DNA from 3 places in the Streptomyces sp. NPDC057697 genome. Region 1 is predicted to be linked to each of the others. Evidence: riboswitches for the same ligand, from Rfam matches in the RefSeq annotation. Region 1 holds a riboswitch; each other region holds the start of a gene.
What was found. Region 1 has a riboswitch for fluoride ahead of ACFVFH_RS33435 (NUDIX hydrolase). Riboswitches for the same ligand answer to the same signal wherever they lie in the genome.
Positions count from the first base shown of each region.

Region 2: linked by a shared signal. The riboswitch ahead of ACFVFH_RS28355 (hypothetical protein) and the one ahead of ACFVFH_RS33435 (NUDIX hydrolase) in region 1 are both predicted to bind fluoride.
Region 3: linked by a shared signal. The riboswitch ahead of ACFVFH_RS14375 (respiratory chain complex I subunit 1 family protein) and the one ahead of ACFVFH_RS33435 (NUDIX hydrolase) in region 1 are both predicted to bind fluoride.

Region 1 covers NZ_JBHVJA010000020.1:25,476-27,731, reverse strand. Annotated here, with positions in the region: gene ettA (energy-dependent translational throttle protein EttA) at 1-407, opposite strand, end outside; gene ACFVFH_RS33435 (NUDIX hydrolase) at 414-935, opposite strand; fluoride riboswitch at 976-1,039, opposite strand; gene ACFVFH_RS33430 (MFS transporter) at 1,039-2,256, opposite strand, start outside.
Region 2 covers NZ_JBHVJA010000013.1:19,718-21,973, reverse strand. Annotated here, with positions in the region: gene ACFVFH_RS28365 (PP2C family protein-serine/threonine phosphatase) at 1-144, shown strand, start outside; gene ACFVFH_RS28360 (NUDIX hydrolase) at 226-759, opposite strand; gene ACFVFH_RS28355 (hypothetical protein) at 802-1,170, opposite strand; fluoride riboswitch at 1,631-1,694, opposite strand.
Region 3 covers NZ_JBHVJA010000004.1:266,023-268,278, reverse strand. Annotated here, with positions in the region: gene ACFVFH_RS14380 (hydrogenase) at 1-301, opposite strand, end outside; gene ACFVFH_RS14375 (respiratory chain complex I subunit 1 family protein) at 301-1,263, opposite strand; fluoride riboswitch at 1,397-1,461, opposite strand; gene ACFVFH_RS14370 (acyl-CoA dehydrogenase family protein) at 1,783-2,256, opposite strand, start outside.

The sequences.
Region 1 (2,256 bases):
CCGGACCGGTCGAGTTCTTCCTGCAACTCGCCCAGTTCGTCCAGCAAATGGCCCGACCGCTCGTCCCCGGCGTCGGCGTCGGCAAGGCGGGTGGTGATCTCCTCGTAGCGGCGGAGCCCGGCGCGGACACCGGCGACGCCGTTCTCGACGTTGCCGCGCACCGTCGCCCCGTCGTCCAGCGGCGGCTCCTGTTCCAGGATGCCGACACCGGTGCCGGGGGCGGGGAACGCGTCGCCCGCGACGGGCCGTTCGAGCCCGGCCATGGTCCGCAGGACGGTGGACTTCCCCGCTCCGTTCGGGCCCACCACGCCGATCTTGGCGCCCGACGGGACGGTCAGCGTGACATCGTCCAGGACCACCTTGTCGCCGCGCGCCAAGCGGGCCCCGCGCATCGTGTAGACGTACATCCCGGGTCACCTCCGCCGTCCGGCCGCCGGTGGTGCCGCCGCGTCGACCGGGAGGAGCACGGTCCCCGCGCCGTGCGGCCGTGCGGGGGCGGGCGCGTCCTCACCGGTCCTGTTCCGGTGCAGGGCACGCAGATCGTGGAGCAGGTTCTCCAGGGAGGGCCTGAGGTCCCGTTCCGGCAGGTCGTCCATCGGTACGAAGTACGGTTCGCGGCCGGGCTCGCACGTCCGCGGCCGGTCGGCGATCTCCTCGTCCGGGACGAGGACGATCTCCACCAGGCAGCGGCCGGTCCGCGGGTCGCGGATGTCCAGCACCACGGCGCAGTGCAGCGCGGTCACACGCAGACCGGTCTCCTCGCGCAGCTCGCGGCGGGCACAGGCGATCAGACCCTCGTCGGCCCGGACGTGGCCGCCGGGCAGCTTCCACACCGGGTGGCCGTCCTCGGTGCTGCGGACCAGCAGGACTTCGTCGCCCCGGAAGACGGCGACGGAGCAGCGGGTCTCCGGGAATCGTTCGGGGTCTCGCGGCATGGCACACCTCTGTGTCCGGGTGCGCCCGCGGGGGCGCACGGTGGATGCAGAGACCATCAGCGGGCGGTGCCGCGGTTGTGGCGAGCCTCATCGCCGTACGCAGTCAATCGTCGCCCGGTTCGATCCGGTCGGCAAGGCCGGGCGGCCGCCGGGCGGGCGGCGGGGGCCGACGCCCGGCGGCCCCGAGGCTCCTGCGCGTCGCGAGGAGCAGGGGAAGCGCCGCCAGCTGCGCGACGACGGAGAACACCACCAGCGCCGTGATCGAACGGCTGTACAGGACGCCCAGGACGACGCTGCCGACGAACCAGCAGATCCCGAAGCCGGTGTCGAACAGGCCGTAGGCGGAGGCCCGGTGCCGCTTCCCGGCCATCCCGGTGACCACGGACTTGACGATGGTCTCCTGCGCCGCCGCCCCCAGGCCCCACGCCATCACGCCCACCACCGCGAGCCCCGCGCCGCCGAGGAAGACCAGAGGGGCGAAACACGCCGTCAGGACCGTGGCCACCACCACCGTCAGCAGCCCGAACCGGTCGAACGCGCGGCCCAGCACCAGGGCCGCCACCGCCTCGGTCGCCATCGCGACGGAGTACAGGACCGGCACCCACGCCTCGGGTACGACATGGGCCCTGCCGAAGTGGTAGGCGATCAGCGGGTAGTCGGCGTAGGCCAGCGCGACGAGTCCCATCGCCGCCAGATAGAGCCAGAAGGCCCGGGGCAGCCCCGCCTCCCGGGGGAGGTCCTCCACCACTTCCAGGTCCGACGGATCCGGGTACTGCCACCGGGCGACCACCAGCACCACCAGGGTGAGCACGGCCGGAACGAGCAGCACGGCGAAACCGGCGCGGTAGCCGCCGCGCAGATGCAGCACCAGGGCGACGAGCAGCGGTCCGGCCATCCCGCCCGCCGCGTCCAGCGCCTCCCGTACGCCGAAGACCCGGCCGCGCCCGAGTTCGCCGGTGGCGTGGGCCAGCATCGCGTCGCGCGCGGGGTTGCGCATCGCCCGCCCGGTGCGCTCGGCGACGATCAGCACCGAGGCCGCCACCCAGTTGCCCGCCAGGGCCAGCAGCGGCACGACGGCCATCTGCACCAGGTAGCCCGTCAGGGTGATCGGCCAGTAGCGGCCCGTGCGGTCGGCCGCGTACCCGAAGACGAAGCGCAGCACGTAGCCCAGCAGTTCCCCGAGCCCGGCCACGAGCGAGATCACCAACGCTCCGGCGCCCAGGCTCCCGAGGAACGGCCCGGTGATGCTGCGGGCGCCCTCGTGCGCCATGTCCGCGAAGAGGCTCACGACGCCGATCAGCAGCACGAACCGGTACGCCGG
Region 2 (2,256 bases), on a different contig from region 1:
ATCGGCCGCGGCCTCACACGGCTGCGCCAGCACGCGGCCGCGCTCGCCCGTGAACCCCTGTCCATCTTCTGCGACGAACTGCTCACCCGCATGGGCGATGACCAGCACGACGACATCGCGCTCCTCGCCCTGCGCACGCCCTGACCGACCGGGCGGATCACCCGATGGTGAGGAACCCGGTGATGAGGCACCCGGCGGTGCGGTCGACGGAGTCGGACCGGTACGTCACGGTCCGGCGCCGCCGAGGACCCGCCCGAGGAAACGCGAGAACGTGTCGGCGGACGTCGTCGTGCCGACGCTCTCCGGCCCGGGGCGCCAGAGGTTGCCGAGGTAGGGCGCGTACCGATGTGCGCTCTGGGCCGCCAGGCCGGGTAGGTGCCCGGCCAGCGGGGGACGCAGGTCCAGGTACGGCAGTTCGCGGAAGGGCACGAACTGCGGTTCCGTGTCCGGCTCACGGGCGCGGGGAGTCTGGCCGTGGGCCGATCCGGTCACGGTGAAGACGAGATCCACGGTCCGTGGTCCGCGGTGGGGTTCCATGGATTCGAGTACGAAGGCCACGCGCACGGGTTCTGCCGAGATTCCGGCCTCTTCGGCCAGCTCGCGGCGCGCGCAGGCGGCCATGCTCTCCCTCTCCTGCGGCGTACCGCCGGGAAGCACCCAGTAGTCCATCCCGGCGAAGGTGCGATGGAGCAGGAGCACTGTCTCCTCGCGGAACAGAGCGGTGGAACAACGGAGTTCGATACTTTCCGGCATGGCCATGGTGCGTCTCCCTTCGGTGGTGCGCGAGTGGGCCGCGGGACTTCATCGGTCGCCCGCCCTCATGTGCACGGTGACTCCGCGGTGCGGTCTCCCGGCCTCTCGCGCCAGGGCCCGAGCCGCCGCGCGCACGCTGCGGCAGGGGCCGATCTCATGGGCCGTGGCGGCGGGGACGGCGACCCAGCGGGCGCCCCGGCCGGCTGTGCGGCGGCGAACGCGCCCCAGGAGCCGGCCGTCGTAGGCGACGACCTGGATGACCGGGTGGCCCGGAATCAGGGGCGTACAGGTCAGTCCGGGGCGGGCGGCGAGTTCTGCCAGAGCCTGTTCCTCGTACCAGTGCCACTTGGCGTTGATGACGGTGCGTTCGGCCTCCCGGATCGCCTCGGCCGCCACGGTTTCCTCGAAGATCGGCATGATGTCCTCCGGTCGCGGCAGGCCACATCGGGCACGGGCGAGAGGTATGGGGCACGGGGGCATGGGGCACGGGGTGTGAGGCATGAAGGTGCGGGGCACGAGGCATGCGGCACAAGGCATGCGGGTCTTGCGCGTGGCGCGGACGTACGACGCCTCTGCCTCTGCCTCTGCCCCGGCCTCCGCCGTCCCGTCACGGAGGCAGAGGCACCGATGCGGCCCGGAACCATCCATCCCGGGAGAGGGGGCCGGAGACGTCTGCGGGGATCTCGTCCCGGCGCGGCGCGCGAGGGGATGCCTCGACCAGGGGCTCGGGATCCGGTCCCGGCGGATCGGCCATCCCTCATCCGTACGAAGCGCGCCGTGCCGCACGTACGAGACCAGGCCAGCCGCCACGGGCTGTGCAGGACCGCTTCCCGGCATGACACACCTCTGTCCTCGTATGCGCCCCGAGAGACGCACATCGGATACAGAGGCCATCAGCGGGGGAGTCCGCGGTTGTGGCGAGCCTCATCGCCGTATGAAATCAATCGTCCCGCGACCCCGCCTGATCAGCAAGACAGGGCCGGGCGGGTCGGTCGCGGCCCGGCCTCCGCCCGGACGGCACACGGCACATGGCACACAGGACACGGGGACACGGGGAAGCGGGCACACGGCTCATCCAGCGATCGGCTTCCGATAGCGGACGTACTCGTTCCGGCGGCGGCCCCGGCGACCTCGTCCGCCGTCTTGAGACCCTCCACGACCGAGCGGACATCGATCCGGTCCCGCTCCCCGCAGCCCAGCCGCACGGCCGCGGCCATGGCGTCGTGGTTCTCATGGCCGCGTTACGGCCGGAAGACACAGCCGAGCGGCCGTTCCAGCGGTGCGAGTCCGTTGCCGTTGCCCATGCTCACATCAAGGTCCCCGGTGCGTCGGATGCGCGGTGTCACCGATCGCGGTACTCCGCCGAGGTGCGGTGCCTCGGCGGAGCACGGGCAGTGGGCCCCTCCTGGCCGCACCCCCTCCTGGCCGCACCCCCGAGCAGCGCCTTCTACCGCGCGGAACCGCCCTCGTGGTGTCCGAGGCGGACGTACGCGGCCGGCGGCT
Region 3 (2,256 bases), on a different contig from region 1:
ATCCCGCGATCTCCACCTGCGCGTCGCGCAGCAGCCGGGTGATCACCCATGGCACCGCGATCACCTTCAGCGCGAGCGACACGGCGGCCAGGGCGTACAGCTCGGGCAGGTCGCGGCCCGCCGCCACGATCACCGCGAGCAGGGAGACAAGCAGCGACTGCACCGCGTACAGGCGCACCTGGGAATGGGACAGCGCGGCGCGCAGCATCGCGAACTCGGTGAGCAGCAGCAGGACTGCGACCGCGTTGGTGGCGCCTTCGAACGTGGTCGGTACGCTGTCGGCGGCGAGCAGGTCGGCCATCAGCCGCCTCCCAGATAGAGGGTGAACACGGCCAGCACCGCCAGCAGGAACGCCGCCGACACGAATTCCGTGATCTTGAAAAGGCGCAACTTGGCGAAGCTGTTGTCGATGACGGCCACCACACAGCCCAGCAGTGCGGCCTTGCCGAGCAGTGCGAGGACGGCCAGTGCCACGGATGTGGCCTCGGTGCTGGAGGACAGGCCCCAGGGTGCGATGAACACGTCGATCAACAGCGTGTAGAGGATCAGCTGTTTCATCGCCGAGCCCCACTTGAGCAGGGCCAGGTACGGGCCGGAGTGCTCGAAGGCGCGGGCTTCCTCGATCATCCCGAATTCGTTGGTGCCGGTGTGGGTCTCGACGGGGATGCGCGCCGTTTCGTAGAGGATCACGAGGAACAGCGCGACGCCGGCCAGCAGATGTGCCGGGCGAATGATCTGGTCGGCCGACGAGCGGACCGTCGCGGCCTGTGCGTAGGGAAGGTCCGTGGCGGTGACGAGGGCGACGGTGAACACCACGAACAGCACCACGGGTTCGGTGATGGCCCCGAATGTCTTGGAGCGGCTGCCACCCAACTGGGCGTAGGGGCCGCCGCTCTCCGTCGCTGCGACCGCCACGGAGAAGCTGGCGAGTGCCAGCAGAAAGCCGCCGCCGAGGATGTCGCCCATGTAACCGAGCGGCAACCCGAAGCTGGTCAGTACGGGAATGAGGAGTGGCACCGTCAGGTAGCAGGTCAGTGCCACCGCGGGCGCGGCCAGAAAGAACCAGCTCGCCCCGGCCGGGGCGAGGGACTCCTTGCGGAACAGCTTGGCGAGGTCGTAGTACGGCTGGAGCACACGAGGCCCGCGTCGGCCCTGCATCCTGGCCTCCACCTTCGCGATCACCCCCGACAGGCCGGGGGCGGCCACCAGGACGGTCAGCGGCTGGAGGGCCTGCACGAGGGGAAGTGGCAGAGACGCACTCATCGCATCACCCGCCCCGCCTGGCGGGGCGGCCGTGTGAATCGGCTGGGGACGACATCGCCGTGCCCTGGTAGCGCCCGGTCCGCCCTTGTCACTGTCGCCTCCACCTGATACGGCACCGAGAAACTGGTGCGGTTGATCGGTAGAGGCCATCAGCAGCGCACAACTGCGGTTCAGGCGAGCCTCATCGCCTGGTCACCAGCGTGTGCAATCCCTGGCACGGCGTCAACGAACCGGGCCGTGGCTTCACCCGAAGGGAAGCGTCGACGCGATGGGCCGAGCCGTCCTCCGGGCGGCCGGTCGATGCGGCAGGAGGCTGACCCACGCGGCTCCCGGCGCGAGAACCGGGACCGGCTGACCGCACCCACCAGCGGGCTGGCGCCCGATCCTGCTCGTCCGGGGCGACCCGGACGTCCACGTGGCCGCCGCCCTGCGGGAGCCGCCCCCCAGGGCCTCTCGTTCGGATCATGCCGGGCTCGCGCGCTCCGGTACGTGACGACTGGCTCAGTGGACGTCAGGCGCTCACCGCCGTACCCGCGGCATTCCGAGCCCGATCCACGAGATGATCTCCCGCTGGATCTCGTTGTTGCCGCCGCCGAAGGTGAAGATGACCGCGGAGCGGTACCCGCGTTCGAGTTCGCCGTGCAGTACGGCGCCCGCCGATCCCTCCTTGAGCGGGCCGGCCGAGCCGACGATCTCCATCAGCCAGGCGTAGGCGTCGCGGCGGGCCTCGGAGCCGTAGACCTTGACGGCGGAGGCGTCCTGCGGGGTGAGGGTGGCGTTCTGGACCGCGGAGACCATCTGCCAGTTGAGGAGTTTCATCGCGTCGAGCCGGGTGTGGGTGCGGGCCAGCAGGGCGCGGACCCAGCCGAGGTCGATCACGCGCCGGCCGTCCGCCAGCCGGGTGTCCGCCGCCCAGCGCTGGACGTTGTGGAGGGAGCGGATCGCCATGGTGCCGTGGGCGGCGAGGGTGACGCGTTCGTGGTTGAGCTGGTT